DNA from 2 places in the Pseudoalteromonas sp. P1-13-1a genome. Region 2 is predicted to be linked to the other one. Evidence: riboswitches for the same ligand, from Rfam matches in the RefSeq annotation. Region 2 holds a riboswitch; the other holds the start of a gene.
The links. Region 2 has a riboswitch for lysine ahead of lysC (lysine-sensitive aspartokinase 3). Riboswitches for the same ligand answer to the same signal wherever they lie in the genome.
Positions count from the first base shown of each region.

Region 1: linked by a shared signal. The riboswitch ahead of dapA (4-hydroxy-tetrahydrodipicolinate synthase) and the one ahead of lysC (lysine-sensitive aspartokinase 3) in region 2 are both predicted to bind lysine.

Region 1 is NZ_LKDV01000017.1:72,303-88,146, forward strand. Features, by position in the region: gene AN391_RS12055 (2OG-Fe(II) oxygenase) at 1-681, shown strand, start outside; gene AN391_RS12060 (cysteine desulfurase-like protein) at 757-1,992, opposite strand; gene AN391_RS12065 (2OG-Fe dioxygenase family protein) at 2,002-2,634, opposite strand; gene acnB (bifunctional aconitate hydratase 2/2-methylisocitrate dehydratase) at 2,832-5,429, opposite strand; gene AN391_RS12075 (OmpA family protein) at 5,738-6,796, opposite strand; gene AN391_RS12080 (YdiU family protein) at 7,130-8,536, opposite strand; gene AN391_RS12085 (DNA-3-methyladenine glycosylase I) at 8,539-9,243, opposite strand; lysine riboswitch at 9,438-9,634, shown strand; gene dapA (4-hydroxy-tetrahydrodipicolinate synthase) at 9,763-10,647, shown strand; gene AN391_RS12095 (2,3,4,5-tetrahydropyridine-2,6-dicarboxylate N-succinyltransferase) at 10,663-11,403, shown strand; gene AN391_RS12100 (PLP-dependent decarboxylase) at 11,403-12,608, shown strand; gene AN391_RS12105 (succinylglutamate desuccinylase/aspartoacylase family protein) at 12,614-13,735, shown strand; gene AN391_RS12110 (phospholipase A) at 13,944-14,978, shown strand; gene AN391_RS12115 (bifunctional GNAT family N-acetyltransferase/hotdog fold thioesterase) at 15,051-15,844, opposite strand, start outside.
Region 2 is NZ_LKDV01000012.1:27,350-43,193, forward strand. Features, by position in the region: gene AN391_RS09460 (2-hydroxyacid dehydrogenase) at 1-406, shown strand, start outside; gene AN391_RS09465 (sodium-dependent transporter) at 508-1,830, opposite strand; gene AN391_RS09470 (4'-phosphopantetheinyl transferase superfamily protein) at 1,969-2,712, shown strand; gene lysC (lysine-sensitive aspartokinase 3) at 2,731-4,116, opposite strand; lysine riboswitch at 4,191-4,363, opposite strand; gene nhaD (sodium:proton antiporter NhaD) at 4,462-5,709, opposite strand; gene AN391_RS09485 (hypothetical protein) at 5,921-7,192, shown strand; gene AN391_RS09490 (condensin complex protein MksE) at 7,196-7,744, shown strand; gene AN391_RS09495 (hypothetical protein) at 7,741-10,518, shown strand; gene AN391_RS09500 (DUF4136 domain-containing protein) at 10,627-11,178, shown strand; gene AN391_RS09505 (peptide-methionine (S)-S-oxide reductase) at 11,327-11,815, opposite strand; gene AN391_RS09510 (TonB-dependent siderophore receptor) at 11,992-13,842, shown strand; gene AN391_RS09515 (YkgJ family cysteine cluster protein) at 14,221-14,484, opposite strand; gene AN391_RS09520 (efflux RND transporter periplasmic adaptor subunit) at 14,654-15,835, shown strand; gene AN391_RS09525 (efflux RND transporter permease subunit) at 15,832-15,844, shown strand, end outside.

The DNA.
Region 1 (15,844 bases), on a different contig from region 2:
GATAACGCGTTAAGCGATGATTTTTGCGATAATTTTATTACCACATTTTCTAACAGCCCGCATGTAAAACAAGGTGTAACTTCTGGTGGTGTGGACTTAAAAAAGAAAGACAGCCACGACCTACAACTAAACGCTTACCCAGAATACGCACAACAATTAAAGCATATTCAGCAAACCACTGCACAGCATGTTTTTAACTATGTAGAAGCCCACTTTTTTATGTTAATTGGCGCATTTGGCTTAAAAGTTTACCACCCAAAAACGGGGGATGTGGTGGATTTAACACAGGATAACTTTGACGAAGTGGGCAAACCCCAACTCTCTGTTCTGGTACAGCAAATATTTAGACTTGGGAACATTCAGGCGCAAAAGTACGAAATAAATAAAGGCGGCTACCCTTACTGGCATAGTGAAGTGTATCCACAGCTACAACATAATGAAGCGCTGCACCGTGTATTATTATTTATGTTTTATTTAAACGATGTAGAGGAAGGTGGCGAAACAGAGTTTTATTATCAAAAACGTAAAATTGCGCCTAAAAAAGGCACTATGGTCATTGCCCCTGGCTACTTTACGCACACCCATCGAGGTAATAAGCCGGTTTCGAACGATAAATATATATTAACGTCATGGGTGCTATTTAATCGTGCAGAGTACATATACGGTACACCTAAGAGCTAGCTCCTAAGTGATCAACCAATAAAAAAGCCATAAGGTTTTTACTTATGGCTTTTAAAATACTTGCTGGATAAGGCTTTAGCCCAATAACTCATCAAATAAATCAAATAACTTATCTAGCTCTTCGGTAGTGTTATAATGCATACAACCAATGCGCACTACACCGCCTTTATCAAGCACGCCTAATTGCTGACATAAGCCTTGTGCATAAAAGTTACCATCCCACACACAAATATGCTGTTTGCCTAAAAACTCAGACACCTCACGCGGCTCTAACCCTTCAAAGGTTAAAGCAAATGTAGGCGTACGTTCGTTTAAGCGCTCAAGGTCATCAATGCCAAATAGCTTAATACGCGGGTAATTTACTAAACGCGTTAAAAAGTACTCACTCAGCGCCATTTCGTGCTGCTTTGTTTTAGCAAACGCCGCAGTTAACTTTTCACGGCGTGTGTGGCTGTCGTCAAGTTCGCTAATTGCAGCAATGTAATCAACAGCGGCAATAAAACCAGCTAACGCTTCAAAGCTTTGCGTGCCTGTTTCCCATCTGCCTGGTGCTACATCTTTAGCTGGTTCTACTTTGTAAGGCGTAAAACCTTCAAGATGCTGTGTTTTACCGTACACCATACCTAAGTGAGGGCCAAAAAACTTATACGCTGAACAGGCCAAGAAGTCGCAACCTAGGGCCTGCACGTCAACAAGCTCATGCGGTGCATAATGCACGGCATCAACGTACACTAATGCGCCTACAGCATGAGCAAGCTCTATAATACGTTTTATATCGTTAATAGAACCTGTGGTATTTGAAGCGTAAGTTACCGCAACCAGTTTAGTATTGCTGTTTAATAAGCTTGCAAACTGCGCCATATCTAAGCTGCAATCAGTCTCGTTAATTAAAGCTGTTTGAACTTTAACGCCTTTATCTTGCGCTGCTTGCTGCCAAGACGATACATTTGAGAAGTGATCAGCGTTAGTCACAATAATCTCATCACCGGCTTGCCAATCGCGTGAAATAGCGCGACTAAAGCTAAAGGTAAGGCTGGTCATGTTAGGGCCAAACACTATATTTTGTGCACTTGGCGCATTCAGTAAGTCGGCCGCTGCTTGGCGCGCATTGGCCATTAACTCAACGGTTTTATCACTTGAAAAAAACGCACCGCCTAAGTTTGAGTTGTAATGCCCTAAATAAGCAGTCATTGCATTTAGAACAGACTGAGGTACTTGAGAGCCACCTGGACCATCTAAAAATATTGGCGATTTACCATCAACAGTTTGTATTAATGCAGGAAACTGCTCACGTAATTGCGCTATGTTCATGAGCACTCCTTAAGAGGTAAGTACAAAACAATCCAGGTAACCTGGCTTGCTTGCATCTACTTTGTTCATTGGCGTTGCATTGTGCCAAACTTGACGGTCGTTTATTAGTGCAAACATGCCGTCTTTAATTTCCATTTTAAAACACGGTTCGGCTTGCTTGTGTTCGTATACTAACAGCTCACCGCCTTCTAAGTTTTCGTGAGAAACACCACACACACAAACATGGTCAAAGCCATCTTGATGCACACCTTCAGGTGCCGCTGGCGTATCGCTATCAATAGCAAGCATTCTAAATTGATGTATTTCAATATCACGGCCTTCATCAATGCCGGTAAGCTCACAAAACTCACTTACAATGCTTTTCATACCTTCTGACTCAAGTAAGCTTTGCTCTAAGTTTTCATAAGTACGCTCAACATTACCCTGAAAGGTATTGATAGAATCGTCTTGAACAAATGCTTTGGCAGCTTGTAGTTTTAGCTCACCATTTTGAAATTTAATTACCGAGTAACGACGCTTACGAAATTCACCATCTGCATATGGATTCGCAGGTAGGTTATCAAAAGAAGGCTTAACCAAATCAATATTTGCTTGGTTAATAAAACGTAGTTGCAGTAAATTCTGGTTGTTTAATGCAGTCATAAAATCTCGCTTAAAATAATGAGAATATTAAAAGAGATTTTAATGCATATAGAAAGGAATGTTTGCTTTATTATTTATATAAAAAGTGGGTAATGGTTATATTTAATTCAATTAAAACTCATTACAGCATGAAATATTCAATTTTATTTTAACCAATAAAAAACCCGCCTAAGCGGGTTTTTTAAAACAGATTTAAATTATACAGCTTGCTGAATAATTACGTTGTCTGCTTTTTTAGTGTACTGAGGCATACGGTGGAAGTTCAAGTAACGGTATGTATCTGCAGCCGTTGCATTGATTTTCTCTGCGTATTCTTGGTACTCAGCAGGTGTAGGTAATTTACCTAAGATTGCCGCAACAGCAGCAAGTTCGGCTGATGCTAAGAATACATTTGCGCCTGTACCTAGACGGTTAGGGAAGTTACGTGTTGAGGTAGAAACAACCGTTGCTTTATCAGCAACACGTGCTTGGTTACCCATACACAGTGAACACCCTGGCGTTTCGATACGCGCACCAACACGACCAAAGATACCGTAGTAACCTTCGTCAGTGAGTTGGTCTTTATCCATCTTCGTTGGTGGAGCTACCCAAAGCTGAGTTGGGATACGACCAGTAAAGCCATCTAGTAATTTACCCGCAGCACGGAAGTGACCAATGTTAGTCATACAAGAACCGATGAATACTTCGTCGATTTTCTCGCCAGTAACATCAGAAAGTAAACGCGCATCATCAGGGTCGTTTGGAGCACATAGGATTGGCTCTTTAATTTCTGCTAGATCGATTTCTACAACGTGCTTGTACTCTGCATCAGCGTCAGCTTCCATAAGTTCTGGGTTTGCTAACCATTCTTGCATTGCATTAATACGACGTTCGATTGTACGTACATCGCCGTAACCTTCAGAGATCATCCACTTAAGCATAACAATGTTAGACTCAAGGTATTCGCTGATAGACTCTTTAGAAAGCTTAACAGTACAACCTGCAGCTGAACGCTCTGCTGATGCATCTGATAATTCAAACGCTTGCTCAACAGTTAAGTGCTCAACACCTTCAATTTCTAGTACGCGACCAGAGAATTCGTTGATTTTACCTTTTTTCTCTACTGTTAATAAGCCTTGCTTAATACCGTAGTAAGGGATTGCGTGTACTAGGTCACGTAAAGTGATACCTGGCTGCATTTCACCTTTAAAGCGAACCAAAATAGACTCAGGCATGTCAAGTGGCATAACACCTGTTGCTGCTGCGAACGCTACTGCGCCTGAACCCGCTGGGAACGAAATACCTAATGGGAAACGTGTATGTGAGTCACCACCGGTACCTACAGTATCTGGTAATAACATACGGTTTAACCAAGAGTGAATTACACCGTCGCCAGGGCGAAGTGAAACACCGCCACGGTTCATGATGAAATCAGGAAGCGTATGGTGAGTGTTTACGTCAATTGGTTTAGGGTAAGCAGAGGTATGACAGAATGACTGCATTGTTAAATCTGCAGAGAAACCTAAACATGCTAAGTCTTTAAGCTCATCACGTGTCATAGGACCTGTAGTATCTTGCGAACCTACAGTGGTCATTTTTGGCTCACAGTATTGGCCAGGGCGAATACCTGCTACGTTACATGCTTTACCAACCATTTTTTGTGCTAGTGTAAAGCCTTTATCAGACACTTCTGTTACTGCTGGTACTTTAAATACGTCAGTCGCACCTAAACCTAAAGATGTACGTGCTTTGTCTGTTAGACCGCGACCAATGATTAGAGGAATACGGCCGCCGGCACGTACTTCATCTAAAATAACGTCTGATTTAAGTTCAAAAGTAGAGATAACGTCATCAGTACCGTGACGCTTAACTACACCTTCGTATGGGTAAATATCAATTTGATCACCCATGTTGAACTCATCAACATTTAACTCAATTGGTAACGCACCCGAATCTTCCATTGTGTTGAAGAAGATAGGCGCAATTTTGTTACCTAAACATACACCACCCACGCGCTTATTAGGTACGTATGGGATGTCATCGCCCATAAACCAAAGCACAGAGTTGGTTGCCGATTTACGAGAAGAACCCGTACCTACAACGTCACCTACGTATGCAAGCGGTAAACCTTTCGCTTTTAACTCTTCTAACTGTGAAATTGGACCAACTTCACCTGGTTTTTCAGGGTTAATACCGTCGCGCTCATTTTTCAGCATAGCTAAAGCATGAAGCGGAATATCTGGACGTGACCATGCATCTGGTGCAGGTGATAAATCATCTGTATTTGTTTCACCCGTTACTTTAAATACTGTAACAGAGATTTTTTCAGCAACGGCTGGCTTGTTAGTAAACCACTCTGCATCTGCCCAAGATTGGATAATCTTTTTAGCGTGCTCATTACCTGCTTTTGCTTTTTCTTCTACGTCGTAAAATGCATCAAACATTAATAATGTGTTTGATAGACCTTTTACAGCGATAGGCGCAAGTGTTTCGTCATCAAGTAGCTCAATCATTGGGGCGATGTTGTAACCACCTAGCATTGTACCTAATAATTCTGCTGCTTTATCTTTAGATACTAATGGAGATTGTGCTTCGCCTTTAGCAACTGCCGCTAAAAAGCCTGCTTTGATGTATGCTGCATCATCAACACCTGGTGGTACACGGTTGACGAGTAAATCTAAGATGAACTCTTCTTCGCCCGCTGGTGGGTTTTTAATTAGTTCAATAAGATCAGCCGTTTGCTGAGCATCTAATGGCGCTGGTACGATACCTAACGCGGCACGTTCTTCTACGTGTTTACGATATTCTTGTAGCACAATATTGCCCTCTTGGTGACGTGAAAGTATTCGGTAGCGCCTCATGCGCAAAAAAAGTAACCCAATACTTATAGTATTCTAACGCGGGATTATAAAGCTTTTATGTATAGATGAAAATCCATCCAGCTAAGCAACTGATTATACCGACTATAAATATTATGAATAGTGGTGAGCGCAAATTCTATTTTCGTGAATGTTTGTTAAGTAATAATCATTCTTGTTTAATCTGGTTAATATTGCATTTGCTGTTTTAAAGGCATAAAAAAACCCAGCACTAGGCTGGGTTTTTAAAATAAAGTAAGTAACTATTAACGCTTAACTTTTACACGTTCAATAGATTTTACATGTGCTTCTACACGACGGTTTTCAGCGTGAGCTTCTTTCGTGTTAGCTGTATTTTTAAGACGTTCTTCACCTAGACCAACAGTTGTAATACGATCTTCAGCAATACCATCTTTAATTAGCTCTTGTGCTACATCTTCAGCACGCTTTTTAGAAAGGATCTTGTTGTAGTTTGCATTACCTACCGCTGAAGCATGACCTTCAAGTAGTACAGTTGTATCTTCGTGCTCTTTTAAGAACTCAGATACTGATGCGATGTCGTCAAAGTAACGTTGACCAACTTGTGCAGAATCATGTGGGAAAGTAACTAATAAGCTAGTTGTTACTTCACGGTCTTCGTATAAAGTACAGCCATCGCCATCAACAGCGTCTGTCATTGGCGTATTAGGACACTTATCATCTTTGTCTAAGATGTTATCGTTATCGCTGTCTTTAGGTTCTACAGGTACTTCTACTACTGCTGTAGGTGCTGGTTCTACCGGCTGTGCAGGCATAGAGTTTTGGCCAAATAAGTAGTTAATACCAATTTTAGCGCCTACATCTGTGTAACCTTTATCAAGACCTTGGTATACCGCAGTTTCAGCGTTTACGAAAAAGCCATCAGTAATAAAGTGTTGGTAACCAACACCTGCGTTTAAGAATGTGTTGTCATCTACTACGTCCATTTCTTTAATACCGAATAGACCGTAGAAAGGACCGCCGTCAAGGTGGTAAAGTGCATCAATACCGTAACGCTCGCCGTCGATATTATTACGATTGCCCGCAGCTTTATCGAACGCGTTAAAGTCCATATCTGCATACTCAAGGCGTGCGCTCCAGTAATCGCTGAAACGGTAACCTGCTTCTACACCCCAACCAGTTGACTCGTTTACGTCAAGGCCAGTTTGTGCGCGCATGTTTTTCCATGACGCATCATAGTAGTCACCGAAAACGCCAAGGTAAAGGCCTTCTTCTTTATCGGCAGCGAATGTAGATGCGCTAGTTGCAGCTAACGCAATTGCAATTGTAAGTGATTTTAATTTCATTGTTTTCTTCCCATTTTAACAACTTAGAAAATTGTAGCTAATCAATGCTAGCTCAACCAGTTTTGTACACACTACCTGAGCTTTTGTTAATCGATACTTAACGAAAAATAAAGATTATAAATTTTTTCAACGATCTACAGGCACTACAACCATCAATTGTAGGTTAAGTGAAAATTTTTACCTAATCGACAATAAATAAATTAAGGTAATTTACAAATAGTTACTTTTATGAAGGCGAACAATACCACCGAGTATATAACTGCTCAATCATTGGACACCGAATAATTTAAAAATGACTATTTATAATCAGTAACTTACAATTAATTACAATACTTAAGTACCGCAAAAAGTTTGATAGCTCTTGTCATCTTTACCTGTCTCTTGAAAGCGGACTAAATTAGCTGTTTTATCGTAGGGCTTACTCATCACCGTTAAGAAGTCGCTTAGCAGATCGCTCTCGCCGTATTGATTATATTGTGCAAGGATTTCTTCGACGATGTGATTACGTGGAATAACCCTTGGGTTGGCCGCTCTCATTAGGTTGTAGCTGTTTTCATCACACCTTTTTTGCCATAACTGGGCCCATTGCGTTAATTCATCTGGCACTTTGCCACCATTTAGTGACTCGGTAAGGGCATCAAAGGTATTGGTATAATCGAGCTTATGCTCTTGGAATAACAATAATAACTTACTTAGAAGCTCCACATCGTCTTCGTGATAACCTGCTAAGCCTAATTTTTGTGCCCACATTTGATTATATTGCTCGTTAAATAACGTAGAAAACTGATTAATTAGCGGCGTCATTAAACTTACAGCTTGTTCGTCATCTTCATCTATCAGCGGTATTAGGCTCTCGGCTAAACGCGCGCAGTTCCAACTTACAATATTTGGCTGATTACCATAGGCATAGCGACCTTGCTTATCAATTGAGCTAAACACGGTATCAAAATCAAAGGTATTCATCATTGCGCACGGGCCGTAGTCGATAGTTTCGCCGCTTACAAGTGTGTTGTCAGTGTTCATAACGCCATGAATAAACCCCACTCGCATCCAGCTAATAACCAGCGCTAGCTGACTATTTATAACGGCTGCTAAAAAGTCTAAATAACGCTGTGCACCTGTTGATTGAATACTTGGGTAATGGCGTTCAATGGCTAGATCAGCTAGTTTTTTTAATCCCTCTACATCACCTTGGGTTGCTAAATACTGAAACGAGCCAACGCGAATATGACTACTTGCTAAGCGAGTCACAATTGCGCCTGGCTGCGGTGGATTACGATAAACGGCTTCGCCTGTGCCAACAACAGCCAAACACCGCGTAGTTTTAATTCCTAACCCATGCATAGCTTCGCTCATAATATACTCACGAATAGCGGGACCTAGTGCACATCGTCCATCGCCTCCTCTTGAAAAAGGAGTGGCCCCTGAGCCTTTTAGCTGAATATCCCACAGCTGACTTTTATCATCGCTGATAGCACCCAGTAAGTGCGCTCGCCCATCACCCAAGCGCGGCGAAAAGTGCCCAAACTGGTGCCCAGAATAGCCAAGCGCTACAGCACTTACCGGTTGTGGCTCGTTACCAGCAAAAGTACTAGCGCGCAGCGCAGGCTCAACATCTATATTAAACTGCTGTGCTAACGCTTCATTCCATAAAAGCAATTGCGCGGCTGCAACGCTTGATGGACTGTCCTCTATTGCGAAGTTATCTGCTATGTCTGCGTATCTTGGCACTAGTTTCATGGTTAATCCTCTGTTTGTTGGCTTATGCCTACGCGATTGTCGCCCACGCTGTAAGCCACAATTAAGCTAAGTTCTTGCAGGCTCAAACCACTTTGCTTTTGCATCTCGTTAAAAAACGCCTGTGCGGCAGTGAGGGATTTTTTAGTTTGCAGGCCGCCATCGATAATTTTGTGCGCTCTTAGGTAGCTTTCTACATCTCGCGAAAGTAAAAAAGTATCTTTACCAAGCGCTCTTAAGGCATACGGGCCAGTATTTCCACCCAAACGTGCGCCGTGTTTTTTTAAATATGCCCATAAACCAATAATGTCATCGTTTGGCCAGTTAGCTACAAACTTGCTAAAACTGCCATGTTGCTGAGCTATTTCGTGGATCATGTAGGCATTTTCAGGAATTGTTTTTACCTTTTTATAATTACGAATAATGCGCTCATCCGTTGCTTTTTGCTCAAGCATATCGGGCGGCATCATAAGTAATTTATCAACACTAAACTGCCAAAAAACCTCTCTAAAACCCGGCCATTTACTGTTTATTACCGACCAGTAAAACCCGCTTTGAAATACTTTTCGGGTAAATTCTTCAAGCCAATCGTCGTCACTTAATGCGCTTAATGCTTTTTTAGATAAGGGTTTTGCGATTAATAACTTAAGCATTTTTTCAGAGCCTTTTCGCTCTACAGCTCGCTTATAAATATCGCTAAATTTTTCCATACTTATTAAATACCTCATCACTGCTCATAGGGTTAGTTTACGAGAAAAGCAGCCAATACGTAACCACCCACATTTTCGATGAACTAATCTGTATCCTGCAACTTGACACCTAGACGGCTAAAATGTTTTAATCGCCGCAATTACCCTATTTAAATTGTATTTTGTTAAACCTTTTGCGGTTAAACAAAATACAAAGGGCTAGAAGAGGTGCGTTATTCAGGTAGCGTATGTTAGGAGCGCAAACTCCAGTGAGCATATGTGAGGGGAATACCGCCGAGAGGTAAACGCTTTTGCGAGGCAATTACTTCGGGCGACTAGGTTGAATCCTAGCGACTGTCACCAATAGCTGTTTTAAAGCAGCTTATTAGTTTGGTGGAGAGCTTCTGGTCTTAAATAATAAGGCCGTGCGCCCTATTATTTTAAGCCCATTCGCTCTTCGAATACTGTTCGAACGACGTTAATGCGGCTCACATCATACAGCCTCCTTAATATCTCGAACACCTTATAGGTTCGTAAGAGATGATTCACAACTTCAATTTAGACGACTACGCACTGTGGACAGCGCTTGTTACGCCGTTTGATCAACAAGGTAATGTTGACTACGACACGCTCACAACACTTGTTAGCGAACAAGAAGCGGCACAAAACGGTATTTTACTGCTTGGTAGTACAGGTGAAGGCTTAGCCCTTACGCTTAAAGAGCAGCAAGGCATTGTTGAGCACGTGTGCCAATTAAAGCCCAGTGTACCGCTTATGGTTGCTGTAGGCGGTAGCAATTTAGCCCAACAAAAAGAATGGGTTAGCTATTGTAATCAGCTACCTATTCACAGTTACTTACTAGGCTCGCCGCTTTATGCTAAACCAGGTGCTGTAGGTCAAACACATTGGTACGAAAGCTTATTAAGCGAAAGCGCGCATCCGTGTATGTTGTACAACGTACCTGGGCGCAGCGGTGTAAGCATTCCTATCGAAACCATTGAAAACTTAAAAGCGCACCCAAACTTGTGGGCGTTAAAAGAAGCCAGTGGCAACATCACCCAATTTGAAGCATACCGTCAAGCCGCGCCTAATTTAGCGCTATACAGTGGCGACGATGCACTTATGCCCTACTTTGCCCAAGCAGGTGCAAAAGGCTTGGTTTCGGTTGCGGCCAATGCATGGCCCTTGCAAACACACGAGTTTGTAAGGCGCAGCCTAAGCGGTCAACACCCCAATTTATTTGCTCAGTGGACCCGGGCTATCAATAGCCTATTTGCTGTAGCAAACCCTATTCCCGTTAAAGTGCTAATGCACCAGCAAGGGCGTTTAAATAGCCCACTGTTGCGTCCACCTTTAACGCATCTTGAGTTAACGCAAACCGATTGCATTACCACTGCAAACGACACCATTTTATCTTGGCATTAAACACAGGTTTTTATAATGAGCTGGTTAGAACTACTAAATAATTTAGAATCGGGCGCAGTACGCGCAGCATCACAAAACGAAAGCGGTCAATGGGAAGCTAACGTAAAAGTAAAACAAGGCATTTTAGAAGCCTTTAAAAATGGCACTAACACTGAGTTTGCAGGTGGCTTTGTAGATAAGCATAACCTTGCACCACAAGAATTTAGCACTGAAGATGGCGTGCGTATGGTACCAGGTGGCACCAGTGTTCGCCGTGGTGCATACGTAGCTAAAGGCACGATTATTATGCCACCAGCGTACGTAAATATTGGCGCATACATCGACGAAGGCACTATGGTTGATAGCCACGCATTAGTGGGCTCGTGTGCACAAGTGGGTAAAAATGTACATTTAAGTGCAGCTGTTCAACTTGGTGGTGTGTTAGAGCCAATCGGTGCTAGCCCAGTCGTGGTTGAAGACGATGCGTTTATTGGCGCAGGCTGCGTGATAGTAGAAGGTGTAGTGGTTAAAAAAGGCGCGGTACTTGCACCAGGTGTGCGCTTATCAGCAACCATTCCAGTATACGACTGCGTAAACGAGCGCCAGCTTGAAAAAGGCGAGCCAATTCCAGAATACGCAATTGTAATACCAGGCTCTCGCCCAGCGTCTAACGAATGGGCTCGTGAGCAAGGCCTAAGCATGTCGTGTGCGTTAATTGTTAAATACCGCGACGAGCAAAGCGATGCATCATTATTGCTAGAAGAGGTTTTACGATAATGAGCTTTTTGAGCACGCCAATCAAAAACGCTGTTAATACGCTTACACAGCAACTTGATACCCCTTTTTTCGTTTACGACTTAGATAAACTAAACGCACACCTTGCGCGTTTAGTTGCGCAAACCGATGTAAAGCTTTGGTATGCAGTAAAAGCGAACCCGCTCTCTAAGGTTATTCAATGCCTAGACAACGCCGGATTTAACTTTGACGTAGCAAGTAAAGGTGAGCTTGAACAAGTCCTTGCACAAGGTATTAGTTCGCAGCGCGTGCTCAACACAGGGCCTGCAAAGAGCCCTAAACAAATTAAACACTTTATTGAGCGCGGCGTACGTATATTTGTTGCCGAAAGCCTCAATCAAGTACATTGGTTAAACCAACAAGCGCAGCTGCAAAATACGCAGCTGCAAGTTTTATTGCGTGTGCAACTACGCTGGCCTGAAGGTGAAAAAAATCCACTAGGGGGTGACAGCCTAACTCCGTTTGGGCTTGGCTGCGATGAATGGCAAGCACTCAATACTGGCGATTACCCAGCCCTAAGCTTTGATGGCCTGCATATTTTCCAGTGGGGCAATATGCTTAGCACGCAAAAGCTAAGCGAGCTGTGGTCGCAAATGATTGCACCGCTTACAGACCTTGCCAGTAACCTAAATGTAAACCTGAAAATTTTAGACTTAGGCGGCGGTTTAGGTATTCCTTACACACCAAACGATGCAACACTTGAGTGGGATGAATTAATCACCGCACTGGCAAAAATTAAAAAAGGCGCAGGTGTAGACGAGCTTTGGATGGAGCTTGGCCGCTATGCTGTAGGCGAATGCGGTCATTACGCTAACCCCGTTGTTGAGTGCAAACAAAACTACGGGCAACAGCAAGTTATTTTAACCGGTGGTATTAACCACTTATTACGCCCAGCAGTTACAAGCCAAGACTTTCCTGCAGCGCTACTACGCGAATCAACGGCGCCCGAACAAGCAATGAGCTTATATGGCCCATTATGTACTGCACTTGATTGCTTGGGCGAGCATACCCTACCAAGCGATTTAAACGAGCAAGACTGGCTGGTGTTTAGCCAATGTGGCGCCTATGGTTTTACCGAAAGCATGCCCTATTTTTTATGCCATGAGCTAGCTGCAGAATACGTGTTACAAAGTGGCGAGCTCACGTGTGTACGCCAAGCTGAAGATGCTAGCCACTACTTAAGGTAATAAATATGAGCATAACAACCCCCATCAGCCAAGAAAACATAGTAGTTGGAGAAGTGGCAAACGGCTTACCGCTCACCATTCCTGTGTATCGCTTAAAAGGTGATGGCAGCGGGCCAAGCGTGTATATTCAAGCAAATATGCACGGCGCCGAGGTACAAGGTAACGCGGTTATTTTTCAGCTGTTAGAGCAATTAAAACAACTCAATTTAAAAGGCGACATTACCTTAGTGCCTTACGCTAATCCTATTGGTTGTAATCAAAAATCAGGGGAGTTTACCCTTGGGCGATTCGACCCAATTACTGGCACTAACTGGAACCGCATGTATCACTACAATAGTGATTTAGTGACTCAGTTTGCCAAAGATCATAGCCACTACGACGATGCAGCTTTAAAAAATCATTTTAAACAGGCTTTGGTTGATGAAATAGACACCAAACTCAACGGCCCAGCTTATTTACTTAATACCGGTAAACGCATTGCGCTTAACCTACAAAAACTTGCGCACCAAGCCGACATAGTCCTTGATTTACACACGGGGCCTATTTCAAGTAAGCACCTGTACTGTCCAACCTATGCAACCGACAGTGCCCGCTATTTTAATATTGAACATGTGCTGCTTATTCCAAGCGACTTTGATGGTGCAATGGATGAAGCCAGTTTTTGCCCCTGGTGGCACCTAAGTGATGCACTGAGTGCGCAAGATAGGGACTTCAATGTACAGGTTGAAGCCTTTACAGTAGAACTTGGTAGCCAAGAAAAAATAGATTTACAAGAAGCACTCAACGATGCAAACAGCATTTTAAGCTATTTGAACCATAAAAATGTATTGGTAGATGCAGCGCATCAACCTAAGCAGATGACCCGTTATGCGTGCCATTTAGATGACTACTTTGCTTATTATGCCCCTATTGGCGGCATGGTTGAATATGTAGCCCCTCTAGGTGGGCATATTAAAGCAGGTGAGCCCATTGCACATGTATTACGAATGGAGCGCTACTTGAGTGAGCAACCATTACAAACGCTAAGCCTTGATTGCGATGCTGTCGCTATCTTGCATTTTGCCTCGGCAAGCGTAAACCAAGGCACAGAGCTTTATAAGTTTTTTACTAACGTATTTGAGTTATAACGCATCGCGCTATAACTCCCCCTTCTCATTGCGTGAGAGTAAGTTAACTAACTTACACTATAAGCGGCTATATGCCGCTTTTTTTGATCTGTGATAACACTGTAAACGTAAAGTAACTAATTAAGTGTAAATTCAGTGAAAGTTCACCGTTACATATGTAAAAACACGTTATAATTTATAAATCTCCCCTACTCTCAAAGGAAAAACAATGAGCTGGCGTTATTGGATAGTAGTTACGGCTTTACTTAGCACACCCTCTTTTGCCCAAGAAGAGGTACAAGAAAACGAACAAGATAACGATATTGAATTGGTTAAACAGTGTATTTTAAATGAGGTAATTGGCGGTGATGGAAAACAAACGCTCGATGAACTTCGTGAAAAATGCTCATCACTTGAAGAAGAAAAGCAACTTACTGCGCTGGATAAACGTAAAGCGCGCGAAGAAGTAAGTAAAAAAAACCGAAATGTAATTACACCACATAAACGTAATTACATTTTACCTTTGTCGTATGTATCGCACCCTAACGATCGCCCGTTTGATGGCTTTGACGAACTAACCGATGAGCAAGATGGCGAGCCACTTGATAACCTAGAGGCTAAATACCAGCTTTCTATAAAGGTTCCATTATATGATGACTTTTCAGATGACGACCAAGCCATCTACTTTGGTTTTACTCTACAATCATACTGGCAGATTTATAACTCAGAGATTTCTTCTCCGTTTCGTGAAACCAACTATGAGCCAGAAATTTTCTGGGTAAATTACCTAGACCAAGAAAACGTACTTTGGGGCGACGAAATGGCCATAGCGCTGGGTATTTCGCACCAATCTAATGGCCGCAGCCAGCCAAACTCTCGTTCATGGAACCGAGTTTATGCCAATTTCATTTGGGAAAACGAAGGCTTTGTATTTAGTTTCAAACCTTGGTATCGCATTGCCGAGGATGAAAAAGACAATATATTAGAAGCCGATGGCGACGACAATCCTGATATTTACAAATACATGGGTTACTTTGAATTTAGCGGTGCCTACCGCTATCATGATCATGAGTTTAGCTTTATGACACGTAATAATTTAAATTCAGATAACCGTGGTGCAATTCAGTTAGATTGGTCATTCCCGCTTTGGGGTCGTTTACGTGGTTACGCCCAGTACTTTAACGGTTACGGCGAAAGCCTGATTGATTACAACGCCGATATTGAGCGTGTTGGCGTGGGTATATTACTTACCGATTTACTTTAATTTATTAATACACCATAAAAAAAGCCAAGCCCTTTTATAAAGTGCTTGGCATTTTTATTAAAGCGTTACTCGTTATTTTTTAACGGCAAACACCCCTTCAAACTCTGCAACAACATCGCTGCCATCAAATATAGTAACAGGTACTACGTAGCTTGCTTTGCCTGTTGTTTCCAGCTCACTTAGCTTACCTTTACAGGTTTGCACATCAACACAACCGCGTGGGTCGGTATTAAGTGGTTTTAAGTATTTTATAGTGGCATCGGCTAATACAATATTACCCTCAAGCCCTGCCTCTTTAAGCGCTAAGTACGTTGCGCCCCAACCTGTTAAGGTTGCTAAGCTGTATATAGAGCCTGCAAACATAGTGTTGTGTAAGTTTAAGTTAGCGTCTAAATCTGCACGCGTTGTAAACTGCCAATCTGTGTAGCTTTCTACTTTTATACCCATTGCATCACTAATTGGGATTGATTCACGCCAAATATTTTGCAGTACTTGCGTCCAATCAGGGTGGCGAAACCAACCCGGCTCACTAGGCTTTTGCTTAATCATTTTGAAATGTTGAACATCGCCATACGCTAAATGGGCTTTTTCTTTTAGCTCATAGCCGTGGCGCTTATAAAACTCAAGCGCACGCTCGCGAGCAAATAACACTAATTCGCCTGCGTTTTGGGTCCATGCTATTTTTTCAAGCTCGTGTAATAAACGGCTACCAATATGCTGGTTACGGTTACCTTCGGCTACGGCCATGTAACGTACTTGCGCTTGCTCATGGTTGTTAAAGTGTAAACGGGCCACACCAAGCACATCACCGTTGTTATTTTTTATAAAGCGATGCTCTGAGTCTTGTTCCATATCATCTTGTTCAG
Region 2 (15,844 bases):
TACGCAAAGCGATATAATTTCACTGCACTGCCCATTGAACGAGCACACACACCACTTAATAAACGATGACGCGTTTAATAAAATGAAACCCGGCGTTATGCTTATTAATACCTCGCGTGGCGCGCTACTTAATAGCAAAGCCTGTATAAACGCGCTTAAAACTAAAAAGCTTGGGTATTTAGGGCTTGACGTATACGAGCAGGAGTCTGAGCTGTTTTTTAAAAACCATAGCGATGAAATAAACCAAGACGATATATTCTCGCGCTTAGTGAGCTTTAAAAATGTATTAGTTACTGGCCATCAAGGCTTTTTTACCCAAGAAGCACTTACCGAAATTGCTAATACCACCTTACAAAATGCGCAGGAAATAAACCAAGGTAAGCAGCTCACTAATGAGGTTTTATAAATTATTTACCTTTAATTAGTAGGCACAAAAAAGCGAAGTAAGCTTTAAACTTACTTCGCTTTTTTATTTTACTTATCAGTTACTTTATGGCCTGATGATAATTAACCAAACGCAACGTTTGCAAAAACAAGGGTCATTAATATTGGGCACACAAAGCGAATATACTGTGCAAACCAATAATGCGCCCCTGTGGTTGCTTGGCGCAATTTATTACCACGCTGCCACATCCATCCTGCGGTAACAAAGTAAAACAAGCCCATAAGCGGTAATTGGTATTGGGTAAACAACATAATAACTAAACCAAATAACCACTCAAAATTTAATATAATGGCACTTGCGCATACAAGCACAATTAAACTGACAGCCCACGTGGCTTTAGTACGATCTACGCTGTGGTTTTCGACTAAAAAGGCAACGGGTATTTCGGTGGTTGAAATAGTTGATGTAACCGAGGCAATCGACATTAGTACAAAAAACAACAAGCCTATTAGTAAACCTATTTCACCCATCGTGCTAAATAGCTCTGGCAAAATAGCAAATATAAGCTGCCCTTCGCCAATTAGTTTACCGCCACTAAACACCTCAACCCCATTGTGTTGTGCAACGTAAATTGCTGGCACAATAAGTAAGCCTGCTAAAAATGCCACGCTGGTATCAAGCAGTGCAACGCTTGCGGTTAGTTTTGGCAGGTTAGCATTGGGCTGTAAGTACGAGCCGTAAATCATCATACAACCTACACCTAATGAGAGCGAGAAAAACGCCTGCCCCATAGCTGCAATAATTAAATTAGGGTCGAGCACTTGGCTAAAATCAGGTATTAAATACGCGGCAAAGCCTTCGCTTGCCCCCTCAAGGCTGGCTATATAAACAATTAAACCAACCAATAAAACTAATAGTAACGGCATTAAGCGGCGCGACCAGGTTTCAATACCCGATTTAACCCCTTTTAAAATAATGCTGGCGGTTAAAATAAGCATAAGCGGGGTAAATATAAAATTGCGCAGTACCGAGTCGCTATGTAAAAACTCGCTTACGCCATCAAAGCCTAAAAATGACGTTATGGGTTCAATAGCGTATGAAAGCATCCACCCGGCTACAATAGAATAAAAGCTAAGCATAACCACAGCGCCTGCAAGGCCTATATACCCCGCCGCAGCCCCAACTTTTTTGTTGGTATTTTGCCACGCATTCCCTAATGCTTTTACTGGGTTTGCTTGTGCTTGGTGCCCTAAATAAAGCTCGGTATAAAGCGCAGGTAGCGCAAGTAAAAATATAACAACAAAGTAAACCAATAAAAATGCACCGCCACCATGGTTGGCCGCTTGCGTAGGAAAACCCCATATATTACCTAAACCCACTGCTGCGCCTGCAGCGGCTAAAACAAAACCAAAACGGCTTTGAAATCCATCACGCACTTGTGCCATACATCTACAAATTCTGTTATTCTTTGATTATTGTGAATTAAACCATATTTAATGCCAACTGAGTAATAAAATTGCTGTTGGCATAAATAAGTGCTGTTAACCGCTCATTATTACAGCACTCTCTTAATTTAAGCGTGTATGACTAACCATTTTTTTAAAAACACCCTAAGTATTGCTCCCTCTTTTTATAGCGATTTACCCCGTAGCAACAATACTATTTTAGTGTTTAATGCCAACACACTTAATGTAGAACACCTTGATTTAAGCCAGTACCTAAGCCCATTTGAACTAAGCGTTATAAATCGCCGTAAACGTATGCAAGCAAAGCAAGAGTACCTTGCATCGCGCTTATTACTAAAGCAACTCGCAAAGCATACTCAGCCCCAATACGCGCACGTACCGCTTAATAAAATGAGCACCCACTTTAATGAAGAGTGCTCAAAACTGCAGCTCCATGTAAACCGCAGCGTTATTAATACGTGTATTTCGCACTCACATGGCTTAGTGGGTGTAGCTCTTAATGTTACTAATACAGAGTTTGGGTTTGATATTGAAAAAATAAGCTTAAAACGCCCATTCGAAAAGCTCGCTAAACATTTTTACAATAAAGCTGAAATTGACTTAATTACCGCACCTACTGCTATTGTGGATCAAGCGTACACATTCTTTAGAATTTGGACTTTAAAAGAGGCGCTCGCTAAAGCAACTAACCGCCCTATAGCGCAATTGCTTAGCCCAAATGTATTTAGTGAGTTCTCACAGCAAAACCTTGTAGCAGCGAGCAACAATATAGCGTGTGGCAATGCGCTATTTGATGTAAGCGTGGCATATAAAAAAAGCACCGACTGGCGGTGCTATGTGCTTAATAACTTAGATACTTAATGACTTGGCTTTATAAGCTTAGGCAGCGCTTTCTAATAAGCGGCTATGTATTGCTTGTACTACAGTATCAGATTCGCCCTGCTCTACTAAAAAGCAAAGGTTGTGCTTACTTGCACCGTGGCAAATTAAACGAATATTAAACTCTTTTAGAACATTCATTAAATTCATTTCGTGCTGGCGTAGCTGTATTTCAGAGCCTATAAGCGCCACTAACGTTAAGTTATTTTCAACCGATACATGGCAAAATTCAGCAAGCTTATCTAAACACGCTTGCTCAAGCTCGGGGCGCGAGGCATTGGGCGCGTTATCGAGGGTAATGGCTACGCTTATTTCTGAAGTTGTCACTAAATCTACCGATATATTAAACTCACTTAAAATGGTAAATACACGGGCTAAAAAGCCACTTGCTAATAGCATTTCAGGGCTTTTAAGAGTAAGCAATATTTGATTTTTACGTTGCGTTACAGCGCGTATACCCGGCTGCTGAGATTTTTCGCGCTCAATCCACGTGCCACCGCGCTCTGGCTCACGGCTTGAGCCGACAAATACATTAATGTGGCTGCGGCTGGCTGGTAAAATAGTAGCTGGGTGCAACACTTTTGCGCCAAATGTAGCCATTTCTGCGGCTTCGTCAAAGCTTAAACGGGCAATTGGTGTTGCTTTTGCACACAAACGAGGGTCGGTGCTAAATATACCCACTACGTCGGTCCAAATATGTACGCTTTTAGCGTTAATTGCCTCTGCAAGTAATGCTGCGCTGTAATCTGAGCCACCACGGCCAAGCGTGGTTGTTTGGCCAAACTCATCGCTGCCCACAAAACCTTGAGTCACAATTACTTGCTCATCTAGTAGCGGAATTAATACTTCTTTAGCCGCTTGCGCTGTGGCTTTAACATTAGGTGTTGCTTTACCAAACTGGCTGTCGGTTTTCAGTACTTTTCGTACATCAAAACGGTCAGCATTTAAGCCTTTTAAACGCAGCACTTGCGCAAATAAGTAAGACGACAAGCGCTCACCAAAGCTAAGTAATTCATCGTGTTGTTGATCTGTAGTAAGTGTTTCAAGGGCTAGTGTTTGGAATGCTTTTAATGTTTCGTTAAAGCCTACGGCTAAATCGGCATCAAGCGACAACTCATCTAAAATAGCCTGCTGAATAGCCAATACGCCATCAATGTGCTCTTGGCGTTGTTCTTTACTAAGGTCGGGTTTGCACAATGCAACTAAGTGGTTAGTTACGCCAGCACTGGCGCTCACAACAACAATACGTACGCTTTTATCTTCAACAATAATTTCGCTGCAACGACTCATCGCTTCAAAGTTTGCAACACTGGTTCCGCCAAATTTGGCAACGATGTAATCTGATTTTGCGCCTGATACTGTTTGTGGCACTGATTGGGTAGTCATTTCGTCTCCTTTCGCGGTATCCAGACCGCTGAAAAACAAGAAGAACTTGGCAAAGGAATATATTTGATGTGTCCGCTGCCAGAAGCTCTCCACCTAAGTTGGTGACAGTTTTGGGGATTCAGCCCCATAAACCGAAAAACATTGTCGACGTAACTTTGTTTTCCTCGGCGAGTACTTCCCTCTTTAATGGTTATGGGCGTTCGTCACCTACCATTAAATACCTAAGTATCGCACCTCTTCTGAATGCTTTATTAACCATTGGCTAAATAAAACAAAGCCCCGCTAATTAGCGGGGCTTTGAAAGTTATCGTTTAGACGTCTAGGTGTCAAGCATTTATAGTAAAATTAAACAAAGCTACCCATAAAATAAGCGCCTGTATAACCTACGGTATAACAAATTAATAATTGCAGTGATAATTTAAAATAACTAGTAAAAGTAAGTGCTTTAAGTTTGCTCATTGCAATTATACCCGCTGCTGAACCAATTATTAGCATTGACCCACCTACCCCTGTTGCATAGGTAAACGACAACCAATGCTGTTGGCTCATTACTATATCTGCTTTTAATAGCGCAGCGGTAAGCGGTACATTATCAACCCCAGCTGATAATATGCCCATTAAGTAGTTAGCGTACTCAGGTGACATTATTGCGTATAAATCGGTAAATTTACTTAAAATGCCAATCTCTTTTAATGCCCCTACCAATAATAAAACCCCAACGAAAAACAGTAGCGTGTCGTATTCTATGTCGCGCACAAAGTCTATTATGTCTTTGTTTATATCTTTTTTGCGCATTAAAAATTGCGCCACTAAAAACATAACCGACAAACCAAATAAAAATGTAAGTAGCGGCGGTACGCTGTAAATTACGCTAAGTGTTAACGTACTTACCACGGTTGATAAAAATATAATGGCAATAGTAATGTCAGTTTTTTCTATGCGTTTTTTTTGCGAGCCTTGGAACTCTATTTTCCCTTTCATACCAATAGAGAGCAAAAGCGCGAGTAGCATCACACTTATAAACGCAGGCGCTATAAGCAGTAATAAGTTGGCAATAGACACTTTGCCATCTAAAAATATCATTAAGGTGGTTACATCACCGGTTATTAACGATACACCGCCAGAGTTAACCCCAAACACAATAAGTGTGGCGTATTTAATCAGCTTTTTAGCTTCAAGCTGTAACGACATAACCACAGCAAGTGATATAAGGGTAGCGGTTACGTTGTCAGAAATAGACGAAAACAAAAAAGCAAACCCGCCCACTAAAAACATAAGTTGTCGCTCGCTAATGCTTTTAGGCATTACCCGATGCACTATGTTTTCTATAAACCCTTTAGAATTTAAATACGCAACAAAGGTCATGGCGGCCATTAAAAACAACCAAAGTGAGGCTATTTCTAGTATGTTTTCGTTTAAAAGGTGCTGAATTTCGGTGGGACTTTGCCCATGAAGAGGGTTAACAAAAAGTATAATCCAACAAAGCGTGCCAAAAAATAGCGTTGTTTTAGCTTTATTTACGTGAATTATATCTTCTATAACGATCAGTAAGAAGGCAATCGCTATTAGGGTTAAAATTATCGAGGGGACCATGGTAGTTAAATAACCTTTGATATAGTTTTAAAGAACACACAAAAATCACTCCTTTGTGCGTGCCCAATTTCGGTGCGAATTTTAGCACCGCCCTCATGCAAAAACTATTATTAAATGGTCTTAAAAACGAATACTATTTACTGGTAGAATACGTAATAATGAGTCAACTTTAAGAACTCAATAATAAAATACTAGGATGTTGTAACCTCTTATGATCCCAGCTAAAAAGCTGCTAAATACCCTTAGCGAACATTGGGGTGTTTTAGAGCTATTATTTAAACGTTTTAAAATGGCCGACTTTAGCCTAAAAGACGTACAAAACGCTATTAAACAAAAACAGCCTACGTGGACAAACGAGCGCATATACAAAGAAACAAATCGTTTGCTCAATCAAGATATACTCATTCCATTGGCTAAATCTTCTCAGCTTGAAATTAACCGTGCCATTGCCGATTTTGCGACCTTTTTATTACAAGAAGAACACCTAGGTTTAGCACAAGAAATTAGCGTTTTGGTTGATGATTTAGCCCGCCTAGGAAACCGACTAGATAACGCAGGCGAAATGGAAGACTTTGACGATTTACGCCGTTTTAGCCGCATTATGGATGATCGGGTGCGTAAAATAATGAAGCTTTACGCACACAACGAAAACGCCATATTAAATATAGTTGAGCAGGCTAAATCTGATCATGCTGTGCAATCTTTGCAAAAGCGATACAAAGCCGTAATAGAGGCCTTTGACGAATACATAGAGCCCATGCTTGAAATGGTCGATATTAGAGGCGACTTTCATGCTTGCTTTACCCGTATTGAGCAGCAAATAAGTAAGCAAATAGAGCACATTGAACGCTCAGGTAAAGCGTACAGTGACAAACGCATGCTTGAGCAATTACGCACCCGTATACTCGAAATGCATTTGATTGGCCGAGAAAGCTTACGTAAAAGTGCCGATATGCTTATGCCACTGCGCGAAGAGCTGCGCCGTAATAACTTAATTACCCGTCAAGCGGCAAAAGTGCTTGGCCTGGTACGTAAAAATGGCGTAGACAACATGCTAAGCGCGGTGCAACCAAACTTTGTCAGTGATGCCCAACGTTACTCGCTTGGGCAACAGCGCCATATAGTAGCCTACATGGCAAGCTTGGTAGAATTTGAACACGAAGAATACCAGCTTCCAGAGCAACAAGACGTACCGGCATTTGTAACGCCTAACATTCCTGATTACCACGATGTTAAAAAAACCTTTGCAAAACGCTTTAATAAAAAACGCAAAAAGCCTCAGCCATTGCTGCAATTTTTAGACGAAAGCTACCCCGAGTTAGAGGCCGACGAAATGCTATTTTTATATCAAAAATTAGTCAGCGACAGTGAAATTCACATTAGCCAAAGCGATGAAAAAGCGCGCATAAAAATTGCCGGCCAGCATTTTTCGTTATACCCATTTAATTCAGCGCCTCAGCCAGATACACAGGCAGACGAGTAACACATGACACATATAAACCTAGACGAGCTAACACACCTGCAAGCCATTAATAAAAAATTAGGCGCGGGTTATCATATTTGCGAACAAGACAACGTAATGTGGCAAGAGCTTGACCAACACATAGAATCTTACAGTGCCTTATTTAGCGCCCTGGGCCACGATTTAAAACACGACAGCCGTGGCTTTTACTATTTTGCCAGCGACGAAAGTACACCGAATATGGGTAAAATCTCCCGTGCTATTGCGCTAACTATTTACATTTTAATTGAGCACTTTGCCAATACAGGTAAAGACCCAATGCGCGCCCTATTTGATGAAGTAAACGATTTAGAACTGATGCAAACCTTAGTGCAAATTAACAAACATTTGTTTGATCAGCTTGAGATCTTTTCGGGCTCAGATTTACGAAAAGACGTTTACCTGCGCATGGTACGTTTAGGCCTTGCCCGCGAAGTAGAAGGCGGCTTTATGCTACAAGCGCCTATTTACCGTTACATTGATGCACTGATGGAAGTAAACGAAGAAACCTACATTACGGAGGACGAGCAATGAAAAACTTATACGGACTAAGTAAACTCGCCCTACTTAATACCGCAGGTTATGCAAAGTGTGTGATCCCACTTGATAAAAGCAGCTCTATTTGTGCGCCAAACAATACCGGTAAAAGCTCGGTTATTAACGCCCTGCAATTTCCGCTAATAAACGATTTGCGCCTAACCGAATGGGACGGCCATGATTTAGATGAAACCCGTAAATTTTATTTTTCATCGGATCAATCGTACATTTTACTCGAAGCCAACCTCCCTCATGGCTCGGTCGTAATTGGGGTCGCAGGCCTTGGTAAAATAGCTGGTTATGCGCATCAGTACTTTTGTTATCAAGGCACACTTGATTTAGCGCAGTACACGCAAGGTAATACCATAATTAAGTTTACCAAGCTGTTTAATCATTTAAAAACGCAAGGTTACAACCCAATAGAGCTAAAAGCACAAGAGCTAAACGCCCTACTTACCGGTGGCGCAACGCCCTTTGACGGCGACATTAATTTAAAAATGATCCCGCTTAATAACGTGCAAGACTCCGCCATTTATAAAGAAATATTTAGGCGTATTCTTAACTTACACAAATTAGGCGCAAGCGATGTTAAACGCTTTATGTTACGTGTGTTTGAGCGCCATATGTCAAACTCTAAAGTGGACTTTTATGAAGTATGGCGTCGCTCGTTTGATAAAGTAAACCGCGCTAAACGCGAATTAAAAGCGCTTGAATCAATGCAAGAGCCAATAAGTGCGCTTGAATCAATGCTTGAAAACCAAACCGTGCTTAAAGGTAAGTTAGCAGCCTACGCACCTAAAATTGACCAAGCACTAATAGACTTTGACACCTACCAAGAAGAGCAACTAAGCGAACTCGCCATTGCCCTTGAAGACATAGAGCACGAAAAACACGAGTTTGAACAAAAGCAAAGCTTATACGTGCAGCAATCTCGTGATATAGAGCGCAAACAAACCCAAATTGAGCAATGGTTTTTAGATTACAGCGCCCTTAAAAGCGAGTTTGAACTGGTAAATAAAGCCACCCTTAAAGCAAACCTTGCGCAACTAAAGCAAGATTACGAGTCGCTTTCGCACTCTATTACCAGCGCACAAGGGCAAAGCCTACATACGCTTGATTACCGCATTAGCGAAACCCAAAAACAAATAAAAAGTTTAAAACTACAGCTTAAAAACCTTGAGTTTAATTTGTTTACTCGTATGCGCGAAGACTTATCACTCAAAGAAGTAGAAGAAATATCGCGCATTTTAAATCCCGACCTACTCTCGTTCGCAACCACCAGCCAGGGCGATATAACCATTGATGACGAAGACGCCTTTGGGGAATTTTTATCGCTATTAAGTGAAAACGTTAAAGGCGGTGTGCTAACCCTTCCAGGGGCAAGCATTAAGCTTAAAAAACTCTCGCCTGTACAAATGCAAAGCGGAGAAAACAAAGCCCAGCTTAGCGCTCAATTAGACGCGCTTGAACGCTCCTTAAAAGAGTTTAAACAACAGCGCGAAGTAGCCGCTAACGTGGCAGAGAAACAAAAAGAAAAAGATGCACTTTATGATGAGCTATTGAGCGCAGAGAGCGCACTTAAACGCTTAGAGCAATTTGAGGTAATGCAGCAGTCGGTAGAAGCGCAAGCCATGCTAAAAGAGCAATTATTAGCAGAGCGCGAACAAGTTGACGACTACCTGCAAGATATTCAAAAAAATAGTGGCTCAATTGCAGACAGACGTTCGTTAATTAAATCTAAGCAAGAGCAAATTAATCGCCAAACCGAGCGCCTTCGCCAAGTTAAAAGCGAGCGAATTGACCACACGCTTGATTTATACAGCGGGAAAGTGACCCCATATATGATTGATATAACAGTCGATTTTGATAACTTAAGCGACCTAGTACATCACTTTAATAAAGACTGCCAAGAGCTGCGCAACTTTGACATAAACGTACGTAATACCTATTTGCATGTATATAACGCGGGTATTACTAAGTTCGATAACGAAAACGACGAATTTACTAAATACCAAAAGTTGATTAGTGCATTTCATAACCTTGATAACGAACGCGATGCCGTTGAGCGCCAAGGTCGCGTAGCCCTAACCGAAGTAGCCGCAACCATTAAAGGCTTGCGTGAAGATTTAGATCGCCTTCGTCGCGAAATGAACAGCTTTAATAAAGGGATAAGCCAGCACCGTATTTCTAACCTGCAAGCGTTTAAAATTAACGTAATACCGCGCAAGATGCTGGTTGATAGTATTGATACCATTATCAGCACGTCGCATCAGTTTGAGCAAGGCGACACCCTTGATTTATTAAGCCAAGAACCTTACAGCGAAAGCGCAGTAAACGAAGCAAAAGATCACCTAATAAAACTTGCCTCAGACAAAGCTGGCCTTACATTAACTGATTTGTTCGACATTCGTTTTGAAGTGGTAAACCGCGCAGGTGAAACCGAACACTTTGAAAAAATCGATTCAGCCGGTTCAAACGGGACACGTATCACCATTAAGTTATTATGTGGCATGTTGTTTATTCGTTACTTATTAAGCGATCAGGAACAAAACCTTTACCGTATACCTATTTATATAGATGAAGCGGCCGATATCGACCCGCAAAACCAAAAAGCAATCATAGAAACGGCATTGAGCTTTGGCTTTGTGCCTATATTTGCCTCAGTTAAGCCACAGGTAAGCTGTGATTACATTGTACCTATTCGTTCAGTAAAGGATGGCGCCCAAAACTGGGTAGACGAAAAAGACTGGATAGAAGTTGAACACAGTTAATTGGCCGTTAAGGCAAACCAACTAAACTAAAATATAGGACGTTAAACTAATACACATTTAAACGATGTGTGTTATTTTAAATTAACGCATTTTATTGGAGCAAAGGTAATGAAAAATATACTTATTGTTGCAGCGCTGGCATTACTTACAGCCTGTACGCAAACCCCAGACTGGGATTACGACAAATCAGCCAACTTTAGTAATTTTAAAACATTTGCTTGGGTAGAAAACGCGAGCCTAACCAAAGACACCACAAACTACCAAATTAACGGTTTAATGGAAAAACGCGTACGTACCGCTGTTAATAAAGAACTTAGCCAAACATTAGGTATGACCCTAGTTGACGCCGCACAAGCTGACGTATTAGTTAACTACCATGCATCGGTAGATAAAGAGCTCGAAGTAGACAGCTTTAACGTAGGCTACGGCGCACGTTGGGGGTACTGGGGTACGGGCTTTCAACGCGATATTAGCGCCCGCGAATACGAAGTGGGTACGTTAGTGATTGATATTATTGACCGTGAATCAAACCAACTAGTTTGGCGCGGTGCTAAAGAAGGCCGTTTAAAGAAAAAGCAATCGCCTGAGCAACGCGAAGCGTCAATTAAAGAAACAGTCGCTAATATTTTAAGCAACTTCCCGCCGCAAAAGCAGCAGTAAGTTAAAATTAGCGTTAAGTAAGTTTTAAAAAGCTCACAGTATGTGAGCTTTTTTATGGCTGTTTGTTTTGGGACTTTAGATTGAAGTAATTACGAGCTTCGCTCGTCACGTCAGCAAGCTGCACGTCTACATAGACACTGCGTTAAATTTACGATTTATACTTATACAATAACTCAAAGGGTATATGGCAATAGTCATCTGGGTGGTTGGTTAAACGGTCTTGATGCTCAGGATCGCTTGGTACGTAATTGGTAAGCTTCTCAACGCTTACTACAACTTTTTCTGCATCACTGCGCTTATTTATATAATTGCTTGCTGCGTCTAAATGGGTTTGGTGTTTACTGTAAATAGCAGTGCGGTATTTAGGGCCTACGTCATCTCCTTGTTTATTAATACTGTATGGGTCAATAATTTCAAAAAAGTAGTCAAACAGCTTATTTAGGCTAACGGCGTTTGGGTCAAAAATTACCTTTACGCATTCTGCATAACCATCGTAGTCGCCACCTGTCGTTTTATTTGTACCATTAGCGCGTCCTGCTTCAGTACTTATTACGCCTGGTAAGTGTTTCATAAACTCTTGTACGCCCCACAGGCAGCCACCAGCAAAGTAAATAGTATTATGTTCTTTAGTATCCATTATAAATGTTACCTAATGAGAAAAGTGTGAATGGTTATCAAATGCAGTTATTAACAAATTAATGTACAATCGCGCACAAAATGTCTGCTGTTACATTTAGTTATTTTATCATGCTCAAATATATGCTTTGAAATTAATTGTAACCGCCGCTACAAATAAAAAACGACGAGAAACACATGAGCCGCACACCACACATTATATTACCTGCACTATTATGCAGCGTTACCCCATTTGTTGATGCTAATACGCTACCTGATGAGTCTTCAATAGAGCAAATAACGGTTGAAGCTTCGCCTACTGCGAATAAACTGCCTGTCGGTACATTTGACTCGCCTATTTCTAATTTAGAGTATGACCCGCGTGTTGATTTACAGTCGCGTAATATGGCTGAGGCGCAAGCTGATGTAACTATTCGTGGTGGAATTTTTGAAAATACCGGTTTTAGAGTCGGCAGTGCTACCCTACTTGACCCGCAATCTGGTCATTATTTTGCTGAAATACCTATTGCACCGCAAATGCTAAGCGGCCCCGCAGTTTTAACCGGTGCCGATAACGCACTGTACGGTATGAACAGCTCTGTAGGTACAGTTTCGTTTGGTTGGAAACCAATTATTACTGGCGGTAGTGTATCGCTTGGCACTGGTACGAACGACTTTAACCTGCAAAGTATTCACGCTGCTAAAAACACACAACTTGATAGCTTAGCTAACTATAAACTGGGCTTTGAAGGTGAGTACTCTCACTCGCAAAGTGATGGCACTATTGATAATGGCGATCATGACTTTTCGCGCGCCTCAGTTCGCGTGCAATTGGCAAGTGAGCATAGCCAAACCGATTTATTTTATGGCTCGCAAGATAAGTTTTTTGGCTGGCCTAACTTATATACCCCTTTTGGCGTTAACGAAACTGAAGATTTAGAAACCCGCCTTTGGATGCTTAATCACAAACAAAATTACGCTGAAAACAGCAATTTTGAAGTATCGGCGTATTACCGTACCCATGACGATCACTATATTTACTCGCGCGAAAACCCAAGTGCATTTGAAGCTTTTCATAAAAGTGAAGTTAAATCGCTTGCTCTTTCGGGTCGCCATACACAAAGCGATGCACTGGCAATCAATTACTCGGCACAATTTATTGATGACTCGATTGAATCAACCACACTTGAAAACAACTTTACCTCACGAAAATATTATAAGCTGAGCGTATTGCCTGAATACACAATAGCGCTAAAAAACGAACAACTTACCTTTCGCTTAGGGGCTGCGTATGATGATACCAATCGTGATGATGCTGAAGTATCAGCTATTGGTGATATAACCCTAAATACGCAAAATAGTGACGGCACAGCACACACTCTTTATTTATCGTACGCGCAGGCAAGCCAAGTTGCAGGCTACACAGCCATTGGCGGCAGCGATTCTGGCGGGTTATTTAGAAGTAACTACAACCTTGAGCGCGAAACAACGTCAAACTTAGAGCTTGGCTTATTACTTGAAGAGCAAAGCTGGCAGTTAAACTCGGCTATTTTTTATCGAAAAGATAATAACTTAACCGACTGGACCTTTAATTTTGACTCCACCTCTGCGCGCTTTGCAAACCCCGTTGATATTGATACTGCAGGGGTTGAATTTTTAGCGACTAAACACTTTGATTCTGCGAAACTTATTGCTAGCTACACCTATTTGCATAAATCAGAAAACTACGGCGCAGCCGATATTGATGCTAGTTTTTACGCGTTAAACTTTCCTGATCACCGTTTAACACTCGGCGCTGTGTACAACCCAACTGATATTTTAGAATTTAGAATAGATAACGAATGGCGTACACAACACAAAAACGCGCTTAGAAACGGCCACGACAACGCGTTATTTACCCAGCTAACGCTTAAAATAACCCCGCCTCAGTTAAGCAATTTATTTATTACTTTAGCGGCTGACAACTTATGGGATGAGTCGTTTGAAGAAATACCAGGTACACCAGGACGCGGTGAGCAATATACGTTAAGCGCAACGTATAGTTGGTAGAAAATAAAGCCGGCGTTTACAAACTCAATTTATACTTTGATTTGTAAACGCTGTGTTTTTTATAAAAGCGTTATTTTAGACAGAAAATATTGTACAAAAAGAAGCGAATGAGAAGTAAATGAGAAAACACAAACCAACTATTACTTAAAGTTAATCTCTTCCTCTAAAAGCGCAGCGCCTCTTCCCCTCTTTGTGAATAAATCACTTTTACAGGCTTTGCCTGTCACCTAAGCAAGCTTTACGTCTACAAAGTAAGCGTATATCTACACATTTGCGGTAGACGCTGAGCTTGCTCGCGTTAAAAGCGCAGCTTTTAATTACTTAAAAAAATCACTCGGTAATAGATAAATGTAAATATATGTGTATTAACCTCGTGAGCTAGGTTAATTGCTCAAGCTCGGTTATAAGTGCTAGAGCCTCTGCATTAGTAGACCCACACACATCAAATGTGGCGCTAAAATCGCTACATACTTTAGGACGGCTTTCATCGCCAAATAATTTACATAAATTACGTTCATCTAGCTGAATACAACGCTCTCCGGCTTTTTTACCGTTTGGCATTCCCGGGATTGGCGAGCTAATACTGGGGGCAATGCAGCAAGCACCGCAGCCTAAACGACATGCCATAGGCTCTGTTTTCATAAACACCTCTGTTAGTAAAAGCCAGGCCTTTGTATTTAAATTAACACCCTACCTAGCTCATTATTTATCTGTAATACACATATGTAATGCTTTGTTACATCTTCAAACGCCTTGTAAACACTTTATTGCGTATTATTGCCTTGTCACCAAATATATGAAGGAATGCCTTGTGGCTACTAAAAAACAAATTTTATTACCTGTCGCAGTTTTAGCTGCCGGAATTGCACTGGCAATTGGCCTTTCAGCAATGAAAGCGCCACCAGAAGAAAAACCAGAGCAAGACACTCGCCCACTTGTTGCTGCGCAAAACGTAAACATTGATGCGATAACGCTTGATGTTAAATCGTACGGCGTTGTAAAACCTAAAGACCGTACTGAACTTGTTGCGCAAGTAAGCGGGCAAGTTATTTCAGTAGCCGAACAATTTGTTGAAGGCGCGTTTGTTAAGCAAGGCGATATTTTAGCACGAATTGATCCAAATGATTACGAAGCCGACTTAATTGAAGCCCAAGCAGGCCTTGCACAAGCAAGTTCAGCACTTGAAATTGAACGCGCACAAGCCCATGTTGCTAAAGCCGAATGGGAACGTATTAAATCAGACTCAAGCGATGCAATTGCATCTGAACTTTATTTACGTAAACCACAACTTGCCGAAAAAATGGCAAATTTTAAATCTGCTCAAGCGCGTGTAAAACGCACTAAACGTAACTTAGAACGCACCTACATTAGAGCCCCCTATGATGCCATTATTAACGAGCGCACAATTAGCTTAGGCTCTGTAGTGAGTGCTGGCAGTAAATTTGGTGAGCTAAGCGCGACCTCGGTTGCAGAGGTACGTTTACCGGTTGCAGATAAAGAGCTGCAATACTTAAATAACGGCGGTATTGGCGCACAGGTTACACTTAATGCCGAATTTGCCGGTAAGCAAACTACCTGGCAAGCCAAGGTTGTACGTAGCGAAGGTGTTGTTGATCAAACCAGCCGTATGAGCTACTTAGTTGCGCAGTTACCTACCCCGTACGCTGATAACACTAAGCCACTGCGTTTTGGCTCTTACATTAACGCTACTATTGAAGGGCGAGCGCTTGATAACGCCATTATAGTGCCGCACCATTTAGTTAAAAATAACAAAATTGCTATCTTAAACGACAATCACACCCTGAGCTTTAAAACGCTTAATATTGTACGTGAACAAAACGGCATGGTCATAGCCGACCAAGGGTTAAGCAGTGGCGAACAACTTATTACCTCTGCCCTGGAATACCCAACAGAAGGCATGGCGGTTAAGCTTGAGGGCATTGAACCTAAAAGCGATGTTACTCAATTAGCACTTAAAGAGGATACACCATGAGTACCTCAG